3 regions of the Butyrivibrio fibrisolvens genome follow, and region 2 is predicted to be linked to each of the others. Evidence: riboswitches for the same ligand, from Rfam matches in the RefSeq annotation. Region 2 holds a riboswitch; each other region holds the start of a gene.
The links. Region 2 has a riboswitch for cyclic di-GMP ahead of I7804_RS12330 (ATP-binding protein). Riboswitches for the same ligand answer to the same signal wherever they lie in the genome.
Positions count from the first base shown of each region.

Region 1: another riboswitch for cyclic di-GMP. It lies ahead of I7804_RS15410 (DNA/RNA non-specific endonuclease); the one in region 2 lies ahead of I7804_RS12330 (ATP-binding protein).
Region 3: another riboswitch for cyclic di-GMP. It lies ahead of I7804_RS04030 (methyl-accepting chemotaxis protein); the one in region 2 lies ahead of I7804_RS12330 (ATP-binding protein).

Region 1 is NZ_CP065800.1:3,684,131-3,688,375, reverse strand. Features, by position in the region: gene I7804_RS15420 (hypothetical protein) at 1-26, shown strand, start outside; gene I7804_RS15415 (hypothetical protein) at 265-2,253, shown strand; cyclic di-GMP riboswitch class I at 2,323-2,397, shown strand; gene I7804_RS15410 (DNA/RNA non-specific endonuclease) at 2,474-3,397, shown strand; gene I7804_RS15405 (hypothetical protein) at 3,762-4,245, shown strand, end outside.
Region 2 is NZ_CP065800.1:2,953,500-2,957,744, reverse strand. Features, by position in the region: gene I7804_RS12335 (diguanylate cyclase) at 1-1,609, shown strand, start outside; cyclic di-GMP riboswitch class I at 1,878-1,953, shown strand; gene I7804_RS12330 (ATP-binding protein) at 2,145-4,245, shown strand, end outside.
Region 3 is NZ_CP065800.1:986,247-990,491, reverse strand. Features, by position in the region: gene I7804_RS04040 (DNA-3-methyladenine glycosylase family protein) at 1-575, opposite strand, end outside; gene nspC (carboxynorspermidine decarboxylase) at 679-1,902, opposite strand; cyclic di-GMP riboswitch class I at 2,179-2,254, shown strand; gene I7804_RS04030 (methyl-accepting chemotaxis protein) at 2,342-4,066, shown strand; gene I7804_RS04025 (DUF4179 domain-containing protein) at 4,231-4,245, opposite strand, start outside.

The sequences.
Region 1 (4,245 bases), 730 kb from region 2:
ATAAAAGACTTAGAAGTGAAGTATGAACTGACCGTATGGAATAGAAAAGGCGCAGGTTCACTGCGCTTTTTTGTTGTAGACTTGTTTCATTTTTAGGTTATTATCTTTTGGGTTCCGGATCAGGTTCCGGCCCTTCTCACTAGAAAAAACGATCATGGCTGACATCCATCCCCTAAAACCCACCTTTCATCAGAAAACATGCAAATATATCCCCATCCCGTGGTATCATTCATATATGCGTTTTAATGGAGGTCAGTGACAAGTATGAAAAGAAAAATAGTAGTAGCATGTATCCTCGCGCTCACACTTACAGGATGCGTCAATACGGATCTGTCGATGAATGACGATTCTACTGAGGAAGCAAGCAAAGAGAATGCAGCAGGTGAAGAGGATAGCAAGTCATCAGATGATCCATCTGATAAAAAAACAGAACAGACTGATGAAGAGGAAGATGAGACTTCCGAAGAGACAGATGAGGCAGAAGAATCTTATTCAGGCGATGGGTATCAGGTAGTAGCATTTGATGAAAACTCCATGAAAGTAACCATGGAGCCATTTGGCGAAGTTGAACTCATACCGCTTATCGATAAGGACGCAGGCAAGTGGTCTTCATTCAAGATAATGCAGGACGATACAGAACTTGCACAGGTGTATTATTCCCGTTATCACTCTCCAAAGGAAGATGATACATATTATGATGAGATTAGTGAAGTTGGAATATGCGACATCAATTTTGATGGTATCTCAGATGTAGTTGTAGTCGGAGATACTCAGGAAGGAGAGATGATCCAGATCTGTACCGGAGAGTATGAGGATTATAGTGATAGTTATAACTATAATACTTTTAATAAACCTGAAGCTATTGAGGACTATTTTGGAAGTGACTTTTCAGCAGCTGCAACTATAGCTTTTCTGACAGATGGACATCCCGATGGACAGTTCGACTCATATCAGGAAGCATATGAGATGATCGCCAGCAGATACTGCTTCGGCCATGACTATGCAGATTATGAGTATAAACTCATATACTTTGATGATGATGACGTTCCGGAGCTTGTGATCGATTATCCGGGCTACAGTGTCAGCATGTATACCTTCGCAGATGGAAAACTAATACTTTCCATAGATGACTGGGGCTACGGCGCAGGCGGTAACGGTGGTTACGACTACTATCCTAAAGCAGGTCTTGCAGTAAATTATAATACAGATTATGCTGGAGCAATTCTATATACCTATTACATGAAGATGGATGAAAACTACAAAGTCTCGGTGGCATATTCAGAGAAATACTATAACTATGAGGATAAAGATGGAGACGGAGTGCCTTCAGATGATGAACTTGATGATTGGTCTGAAGATTATGAAGGCAAAACAGAGTATGAGTGCTACACAGGTGAAGACCTGACACAGGACGAGATCGTAGACAGGATCAGTGATCTGGTCAAAGGAACCGGAGATGAGATAGATGGTCTTAGCGGCGATGAAAACCTGATAGAGCTCAATGATGAACTGACAGCACCTAGCTGGAAGGTTACAAAGCTTGAAGGAGAGGAAAACAGTTTTACTGTAGGCGGAGAGGAATTTGAACTTTCGGTAAATGTACCCGAGGAGTATTATAAAGAATTCATTCTTTCAAATGGCGACTCCCAGTACCAGAAAAAAATATTATGTAATACTGAAAACATGTTTTTAATAGAAAAAGCAAATGGAAAGAGCTATCTGTACATAAACATATTAGACGAGGGTAACAGCGACACATTGTATGTATTTGATCTGAACAATACCAAGATAAGCGAACCACGCATATATGAAGATTACTCTTTGTTCTATAATGACATCACAGATGCAAACAGTTTTGTACTTCTTAAAGCTGAGGATATCTTTGGCAGGTCTGTAGTTAAGAAGACTTTTACAGTTGGATTTGACGGCATGCCTGTTAGCGTTGATAAGTTTGAGTACTACGTAGGCATAGATTCTATCAATCCCGGCAATCCTGTTGGACAAACAGGTGAGACTATCGTGACCAAAAAGGAGATGACTTTAGATTCATCTGACGATATTGACAGTGAGTATTATTGGACCGAAAAAACTATTCCTGCAGGATCAAACCTTACACTGTACAAAACAGACGGAGAGACATATGTCGATCTTATCACCGATGATGGAGTAGGCGTCAGATTCAATATAGAAGATGGCGTTATATGCGGCGAGTATACAGTAGGTGACTTTGAGGATGTTCCGATGTTTGGCTGAGGAAGCGCCATGAACATATTGACATGACAGAAGGAAATAATTATACTTGAGTTTAACTAAATAACGATTACATATTTACGGTAAAGCCAGAGCGATCTGGTGACACAAAGCTATAGGGACTCTCAGAGTCAGCCAGTTGCATGTAACACGAGTAATGGGCATTGCAGCTGTGCAGTGCCTTTTTTATTACCTTTTGGGAAAAGAGATAGAGGATAAATACATGAGAATAGCAAACTTCAAGATAAACAGAATATTGGCGATGCTCATTATTATAGGACTGATAAGTAGCCTGCCGGGATTAACACTTACCAAAGCCCATGCCAAGAGCGACATACCGGCTTATACAGGAAGTGCATCAGTAGTCCTAAACGGCAATATACCAACCTTCGCAGCATCCGATATCACCACAGTATCATACGAACAGTATGGAGCACTTGATAGCCTTGGAAGATGTACAACAGCTGTAGCATGCATAGGTCAGGACCTCATGCCTACAGAGCCCCGCGGATCAATCGGAACTGTAAAGCCTACAGGTTGGAATCAGAACAAGTACCCAGGACTCGTTGACTCAGATCCGCCATATCTCTACAATAGATGCCATCTTATAGGCTACCAGCTCACAGGCGAGAATGCTAATGAGAACAACCTTGTCACAGGCACAAGGTACATGAACGTTGATGGTATGCTTCCATATGAAAACATGGTTGCGAATTACATAGAATCAACCGGTAATCACGTAATGTACAGGGTTACACCTGTATTTGAAGGCAATAACCTCCTGTGTACAGGAGTTCAGATTGAAAGCTACTCCGTAGAAGATTCAGGACAGGGAATCTGCTTCAACGTATTCTGCTACAACGTACAGCCGGGAGTTAATATCAATTACGCAGACGGCAGCAACAGCGCTATAGACGGATATGTTCTTATACCAAATGATGTGACAGAAGAAGATGTAACCAGAAGCACTACAGACCAGACCACGCAGCAGTATAGCTACGTTGTTAATACAAATACTAAGAAATTCCACTATCCTACATGCAGCAGTGTCAGCGATATGAAGGAAAAGAACAAAATGTATTATGAAGGAACGAGAGATGAGCTTGTAAATCTTGGGTATGATCCTTGTAAGCGGTGCAATCCATGAGAATGAGTAATTAGATGATGATAAAGTGTAAATTAATCAACGCAATTAACTAAAAAATGCTATAATTATATACGGAGGAGCGATAGCTCCTCCATTTTGCATTTACAGATAAACTTACGAGGAAGAACATGACCATAAAAGAAGACGAAGAAAAATACCTCATGATTTTCTGATGTACAAACAATGAGGATTTCATATGATTACAGCAAAAGAAGTATAAGAAATAAATACAAAAGACATTTTGAGTGTAAATAAAAGTTTTCATAAGTATTATTTTATTTTGAATACTTTGCATGGATATTTCATATCTGATAATTACAAAATTGTGGCATCACTCGTATATTATCGAATGAGGAATTAGAGTATGGGCATACTAAGAGATGCAGCTGTCAAAATTGCTAAAGATACGTTTGTATTGTTCGGAACAAGCGCAATTATAGCAGCCAAAGATCAACATGATCGAAAAAAGGAAGAAGAATCTGAAAAAAAGGAGGAGAAGATCAATAAAAGATTTAAATTGACTTCCTTTTTTAGCAAATATAAAAACCATTTATTAGCTATTTGTCATGAGAATGATGAAGATACGAAAACTTATGTGTTCTCAACTGCAGATAATAAGATAGAATTCTTTACAAGCTGCCCAGATAATTTCAATGGAATATTATTTTATGATTATGATGAAAATGTGATTGGTAGCGTGGTACTTGATAATCCTGATAAATCGGGCTTTTTATTTCACAAGAAGTATTCGCGGAATCTTATTTTATATATTGGAAAACGGCAGGTAGGAACAGTGGAGATTGTTATAGTTGGGAAAAGTAAGAGAATAAAGGTTCATTCAGATTTGT
Region 2 (4,245 bases):
GGAGATGGTATCATATTTGAAATCTCTTTTCCCGGGAATCAAAATTGCCGGTTCCAGTTCTTGTGGAGAGATCAAGGATGGGCATCTTACAGATCGTTCTATTCAGATATCCATATCTTTTTTTGAAAAGACTAAGATTAAAACAATTATATATGATTGCAGGGATAGGAGCGAGTTTGATAACGGCATTCTCATGCAAGAAATGGTTGACAGCGATCCTTATGCAAAAGCTGTAGAAGTAATTGTTGCAACTCATTCAGGACTCCATGCTCAGAAATTTTTTGATGCTCTCGAAAAGTGTAATGAATCTGTGGCTGTATTCGGCGCAGCTGCTGCCAAGTATGATGATACAAGTGATACCTTTGTATTTAATGAAGATGGAATATCCCTATTTGGTATAGTATGCGTATTGTATTCAGGTGAGGACTTTCATATCAGTACAGCTTATGCACTTGGCTGGAAGGAACTGGGTCATTCGATGACAGTCACTAAGGCCGAGTCTGAGAAGCTATATGAACTAGACGGCGAGCCTGCTTTTAATGTATACAAAAAGTATTTGAAAATTCAAAATGACAGTTCTTTTTCCAGAAATGCACTGGAATTCCCGCTTATGTATAGTGAATATGGTGTTGACGTTGCCAGGATCTCTTTAAAATGTGCCAGTGACGGAACTCTCTACCTTGGCGGAGAACTAAGAAACGGTGATATAGTAAGACTTGGCTATGGTGATCCTGTAGCCATCCTGGACAGTGTATACGAAGCTCAGGACAAGATCAGATTATTCCAGCCTCAGGCGATATGGATCTATTCCTGCATGACGAGGATGAGTTTCTGGGGAGATGATATTGACTGCGAAATATCACCCTTTGATAAGATCGCTCGCACGTCCGGATTCTATACATTTGGTGAATACATAAGGATTGGCAAAAAAATCTATATCCATAATGCAACTCTTATTTCAATTGGTATGAGAGAGAACGCTCCTGCAGGAATCCCTGTAATGGCTCTTCCAAGGCTCACCCAGAAGAAAATGAGTGGTGAAATATCCATGGTTGAGCGCCTTGTAAGCTTTATTCAGGCGACAACAGGAGAACTCGAAAGACTTAACAAAAATCTTGCTCAAAAGGCACTAACTGACGATCTGACCCGAATATATAACAGGCGCAGGATAGAAGAAATAATGGAGAGCTTTATTGAAGAAGGTCGTCAAAGCCGCGATCAGATTTTCTTCCTGCTTATGGATATAGATTATTTTAAGCAAGTCAATGATACTTATGGACATGACACCGGAGATATTGTTCTTAGAAAGGTTGCAGGCATTCTTAAGAATTACATGAATGATGATTGTGTTCCCGGAAGATGGGGCGGTGAAGAGTTCATGATCGTAGCTCGTAATATCACCAAGACCATGGCTCTTGACCTTGCTGAGAGTATCAGAAGAGATATCTGTGATGAAGATTATGATCCGGTTCCGGAACTAACTGTATCTATAGGTATAGCCGGTATGTCTCCAAACGATAATATTCTGGAATTATATAAAAGGGTGGATAAGGCTTTGTACCATGCCAAAAAAACCGGAAGAAATTGTGTGTTTTTCAGCACTGACTGATATCTTTGGACAGATGGAAGGATTAATAGTTTTTGACATCTATCTTGTTATTTGCTGCTAAACTTATTCAATAGTTAAGACGAATTAACCCTTTGTTAGTGCTACAATATAAGGCTTTGTACATTCTGACCTGGGAAACTAAAGAAAACCGGTGGTCATTTTTTGTAAATATTACACAATAAAAAAATGCGGGATTTTCGCGTTTTTTGAAAAAAGGTGTTGATTTATTTAAAAAAATCTGTTATATTTTACTACGTTGAATCCACGAGATAATCTTTAGCAAAATAAGCGAAAGCTTATGACGCAAAGCTATAGGGCCTGTAAAATGGCAGCCAGTTGCACTGTACTTTAAATTCTTGCCGTCTGCTTTATGCAGACGGTTTTTTACTTGTTATTGTTAAAAAATAATCTTTTTTCACTCTTTCTCCGATATATTTATATGACGTAGGCGGTAAAAGGATTTTTATCGTTCTTAATATGATCATAATATTTTTATGAAACTCCCAGAACTAAGGATTGGCTTAGTTAGCACAGTATGAGAGTAAATAATAGTCTTAGGTCTAAGATCTTAAAGTCTATGCTTTGTCTTATAACAGTTATTATCATGACTGTTTCTTTTGCATTGCCGCAAACTATAAGATATTCCAAAGCTGCGCCTCCGGAAGCTGAAAAGCTTGATGATGAACCGGTAGAGGCGAATTTCTATGGAGATATAGCGCCATCTTCTGATATAGCTAATTACAAAAACGGAAAAATAGGGACAAGGACAGTTAAAGTTGGATATTTTATGATAGACGGCTTTCAGATGTATGATGAGAATTATGGATATTCCGGTTATTGCTATGATTATCTTCAAAAGATCCGAACCTATACCGGGTGGGATTATGAATATATAGGAGATGATGAAGATATAGCATTCTCTGATCTGTACAGGATGACTGTTGAGGGCGAGATCGACCTTATAGGCGGTATAACCTGGACACAGGAAAGGGCTGATAAGCTCATCTTTTGCAATGTGCCAATTGCTATGGAGTATACGACCATATTTGTAAAAAATGGCGATACAACTTTTCTTGCCGGCGATTATTCCAAATGGAGAGGCATAAGGCTTGGAATTGTCAGAGGGACTACATATGTTGACAAAGTCAGGGATTTTGCAGAATCGAATTATTTTACCTACAAGGGATATTATTATGACAGTGATGCAGATCTAATTGCTGCTCTTGAAAACGGCGATATTGATGCCTTTGTTTCCGGAAGTTCCCATAACTTTCCCGGAGTTTCAATTTTGGCACAGTTTGATCCAAGCTATTTGTTTTTTGCCACAGGACTTGATAATAGTGACCTCATGGACAGTCTTAATCATGCTCTTTCTCAGATAGAGACTGTTGATGCAGGCTTTAAAGAGTCACTTATGTCCAAGTATTATCAGGGCAACGGCACTAGTAATATTACATTCACATCCACAGAGAAACTCTATCTTGATTCTCTTATAACTAATAACAGAACCTTTACTCTTTTGGTCAATCCCGATAACTGTCCATTATCTTATCTCGATGAAAACGGTAAACCATCAGGTATCCTTGTAGATATGACAACTTCTATACTTGACAGTATAGGCCTTTCATATGAATTTTATGAAGTATCTGACAGATTTGAATATATAAATGCTTATAATGAGCAAAGAGCAGATATAGTGATCGACTTTATATCGGATTTTGGCCGGTCCGAAATGGGAGGATATTACGAGTGTGATTCCTATTTTGATACCTCTCTTGCCAGTGTCCATAATGATAAAGAATATTCTTATGATACGATCGTAAAAAGACATGGAGACGGAATCTTTAATGATAGTATACTTCAAAGCCTAAGCGATACTGATAATGTTGTATTCCTTGATTCTTTAGAAGCTACAAGGCGTTATCTTGTAGCTCATCCCAAAGCCTGTACAATGCTGCCCTTGGAAAGCGCAGTAGTGCTTGTCGGACAAGAAGAGACCAATGCACTTGTTGCTGAAGATATATCTTATAGAAATCTGCGCTTTTGCATGGCTGTTAACAGTAGCTGTGGCAATTTCCTTATAGGAATCTTTAATAAAGCATGTAACTCTTTTCCTCAGCAAAAAAGAGCTGAGATCATCAGCAGATATGATATTGACAATTACACACCGAAGACCTTTAGAGCCTTCATATATGATAACCCTATGTACGGCTTTGTAGTTATTGTTTCAGGTCTTGTCATCTTCTTTTTGGTGATCATAAATCATATTGGCAAAAGAAACAGACGTAAGGTTGAAGATCTTAACCAGAAGCTGTCTACAGCGCTTGATGGAGAAAAGAAAGCGTCTGAAGCCAAGAAGAGATTTTTCAGTAATATGAGCCATGATATGAGGACGCCTCTTAACGGGATACTGGGGCTTACCAGAAGCGTTATTCGAAATGGTATAAATTCGGTAAACAATCTGGATTATCTGTACAAGATAGAAGACAGTGCCAATTATTTGGAGCTGCTTATCAACGATTCACTTGCAATGAGTAATCTGGGAAGAGTCGAGATAGAACTAAATCCTCAGATGTGTGATCCCGGACAGGTCTTTGACAGCCTTAAAAATGTTGCACTTACCTTTGCAAAAGAAA
Region 3 (4,245 bases), 2.0 Mb from region 2:
GCTTTATATATGTACTGGGCGCGGTAGCCAAGGCTGCAGGCATTTAAGTCATCCATAGATAAAGATGAAAGCTGCTTCGGTGTAGGGAAAGCGTATAGCTTCTCTCCATCGGCTTCTCCTATTACACTTCCTGCTGCCTTACAGATTTTCTCAACAGATGCTTTTATGGCAGGTATATTTTTCCTCTGAGATATGATGAAAGTAATAAGGGTCTCCCAAGGATCCTGTCTTATAATACGGATTCCATCGCAGGCACTAGCAGCACGTTTTAAATAACTGTCATCCTCCGGAATACGATCTATTATCTTGCCGTAATCTGTATCAAGGTCAAAATAATCTTTCCAGATATTATCAAAGTCTGCATCACTGCAATCCATGGTGACAATGCCAGATGTCATATCCTGCTCTATGTTAAGGATCTTGCCAAATGCTATTATCCTGTATTTAATCTTTCCGGATTCTATATCAGATGTGGCACCACCTGTCTCATCTTCCATAATTCTGGTCCACCTAAAGCACTGACCGCTGTCTGCAATCTGCGCAAGATCAAACTGTTTAAGCTCTAATTTCTTCATGACAAACTCCAAGTATTATAAGTTTTAAAAATATGTGTTTGAAGATTGATACATTTATACAAAACTCCAACAATCCTCAAACATATGGTTAGTTATTATGTTATCAAGACAATCTCATCTTAAAGTCTTCATAGCCGAACTTCTTAATAAGTCTTACGTCACCTGTTTCATCCATGGCATATATTGATGGAAGGCACATTCCATTGAAGGTGTTATTCTTGACCATGGAGTATATAGCCATATCTTCAAATACCAGCCTGTCTCCTATCTGTATCTCCTGGTCAAAAGAATAATCGCCTATAATATCCCCTGCAAGGCAGGTGCAGGAAGAGAGCCTGTAGGTGTACTTCTTTTCAGAAGCCTCACCTGAATCTCTAAGCGGAGGACGATATGGCATCTCCAGAACATCAGGCATATGACATGCTGCTGATGCATCTAGTACCAGTATCTTAAGATCGTTGTCTACAATATCAAGAACCTGAGTTACAAGATATCCGGCATTCAGGGCGATGGCTTCGCCAGGTTCGAGATATACTTCTACATTGTATTTTTCTTTTATATTTTTTATACAACTGATAAGCTTTTCTCTATCATAGTCTGCACGAGTGATATGGTGACCACCGCCCATGTTGAGCCATTTGATCTGGGGGAGTGATAGATACTTACCAAACTTTTCTTCTACTGCTTTCAGAGTTGTTTCAAGATCATCACTATTTTGTTCGCAAAGAGTATGGAAGTGGAGGCCGTCAACATAGTTAAATACATCACTATAGTCTGATAAGCCTTTTTCAAATGAAGATAAGGTTATCCCCAGTCTTGATCCGGGTGCGCAGGGATCGTAGATAGCATCTTCCTGCGTGGAACACTCCGGATTTATGCGAAGGCCGATTCCTAGATTCGAAGTCTCATTAGTGCTTTCTTTACTATCAGTTGCTCCTTCGATTCTTCCAGATTTATCATTCTGATCTTGATGAATATCAGCTACGATCTTTCCATATTTACTTAGCTGGGCAAAAGAGTTGAAAATCACGTGATCGCATATTCTTGCAATCTCTTCTATCTCGTCTTCCTTATATGCCGGAGAGAAGACATGATTTTCAAGTCCCATTTCTTCTTGACCAAGTTTTGCCTCAAAAAGGCCACTTGCAGTTGCTCCTGCAAGATACTTCCCAATAAGGGGATATTCGCAGAATGCAGAGAATGCTTTCTGGGCAAGAAGTATCTTACAACCTGCTCTTTTACTTACATCTTTTAATATCTCAAGGTTTTCTTTCAACTTCTTCTCATCAATTATATAAGATGGTGTTGGTACATTATTAAATTCCATGGCTAACCTCGTTTTCTTTCTAATGTCTTCATATATCTACAAAATTTATATAAGGATTCTAGGCACAAAAACACTTCAATGCCTACGATTTATAATACATCATGTCGGCATGTGGGTAAAATCGTTGATAGGGCTGATCTACAACAAAAAAGATTTCTATGCGATTATATATTTTTCCCAAACGTTTTATCAAATACTATTACTTATTTTGTCGATTATTTATATTGTCAATGAAATAGCAACTATGTATAATTTCGTTTTGTGTGTTAACGAAAACAAAAACAAAGGCAAAGCAGACGAAAGTCTGTGACGCAAAACTACAGGGACTTTGAAATGTCAGCCAGTTGCATTTATATGAATCTGAAATCGTGATCACTTTCAGACATTTAAGCACGTAGACATTGGTCCTTCGTGCTTATTTTTATGAATGAGGTTACAAATGAAGAAATCTAAATTCTCTTTTATTGGAAAATTGTGCGGTACTGCTCTTCTTATGCTTATAGCTATGTCTATTATTGTAACGGCTGTAGGCGTGTCTATGGTCAAAAAAGCCTACTACGACTCTTTTGCCGAAGAACTTCATATATCTGCACTACAAGTATCCGAGATGGCAAGTCAATGGTCAGGCGACTGGTCACTTAACAGTGATAATGAACTTATGAAGGGTGACGTAGCTATTCATGACATATTTCAGAGTCAGCTAGATTCACTTAGTGAAAAAACCGGAATATCTTATACAGTATTCTTCCAAAATGTTAGAAAGATAACAACTCTGACTGACGCAGATACCGGCCTTCGTATGGAAGGAACAACCGCCTCCGAAGCAGTTACCAGTACCGTTATCAGCGGTGGCAGTGAATACCTTTCTACAGATCTTGAGATTGGTGGCAACAGCTGGTATGCATATTATCTCCCTATCAGAAACTCTGACGGATCAGTAGTTGGAATGATTTTTGCAGGAAGATCTACAGAAGATGTGGAATCCAGTCTTTCTTCTGCTGCAATGAAAATGAATGCTGTGAGCGCAGTTGTACTATTAATAAGCTTCATCATCGGTTTAACAATGCTTCTTGTATCAAAGAAAATTGTAAAAGACGTTGTAAGTGGTCTTGAAAAGCTTGGCAATGGAGACCTTTCTGCATCATTTGATAGTAAGAATATTAGTCGTAAAGATGAGTTTGGTGACATTGTAAGAAGTGCTGACGGTCTTAAGAACAAGCTAAACGAAGTTATCTCTGCAACACTTGCACTTTCGGGTGAAGTTACAAAGTCAGGTGATAGCCTCTCTACATCAGCTCAAACAGCTTCACATGTATCAACTCAGGTTGCAGAAGCTGTAGGTGATATCAGTAAAGGTGCTGTATCTCAGGCTGAAAGCGTAGAGACATCTGCTTCTAATACTAACGAAATGGGTGATAGCATTGATGAGATCGGAGTAAGCGTAGAAGACCTTTCAAGTGCTACAACCCAGATGCTCACTGCTGCCAAGAGAACTGTCGAAGCTCTCGACGGCCTTATGGAACAGAACAAGACTGTTATGGCTTCAATGCTTGATATCGATGCTCAGATCAAAGCTACCAACAACGCTGTTAAGAAGATTGCTGATGCATCTCACTCTATCACTGAGATATCAAGCCAGACCAACCTTCTGTCACTTAACGCTTCTATCGAAGCTGCAAGAGCCGGTGACTATGGTAAGGGATTCGGCGTAGTTGCTAATGAGATAGGTCTTCTTGCACAGCAGTCAAGTACAGCTGCTACAACTATCAATGAGATAGTAGAAGATCTCGTAACAGACTCTACTAAGAGTATGGAAATAATAGAAGAACTAAATGCAGCCTTCAATGAGCAAAGCTCCCAGCTTACAAGCACAAAGTCTGATATGGACGGCGTTGTAACAGGAGTAAACAGCGTAGAGCAGAACACCCAGACAATATCTGATAAGGTTAATATGCTCAACTCTTCCAAGGCTCAGCTCATCGACCTTATTGCAGAGCTTTCTGCTATATCTCAGCAGAACGCAGCCTCTACAGAAGAGACCAATGCTTCTATGGAAGAACTCAATGCTACATTTGCACTTATCAGTAACTCAGCATCAGATCTTAAGGATCTTGCAGATTCGCTTAACCAGAAGATGAATTTCTTCCAGCTTGCGACTGAATAATTCTATTGTTTGCTGAAGTCTTATCATATATAAATAAACGCGCGATTATATGGCGCATATAAAATGTCAAAAGGCGGAATGAGTTTAATGTTCTCATTTCGCCTTTTGTTGTGCAGCTTCTAACGCTTGCACTGATAGTCACAATTGTTTTGGGCTGTGCATGATCAGTATTCCGGATA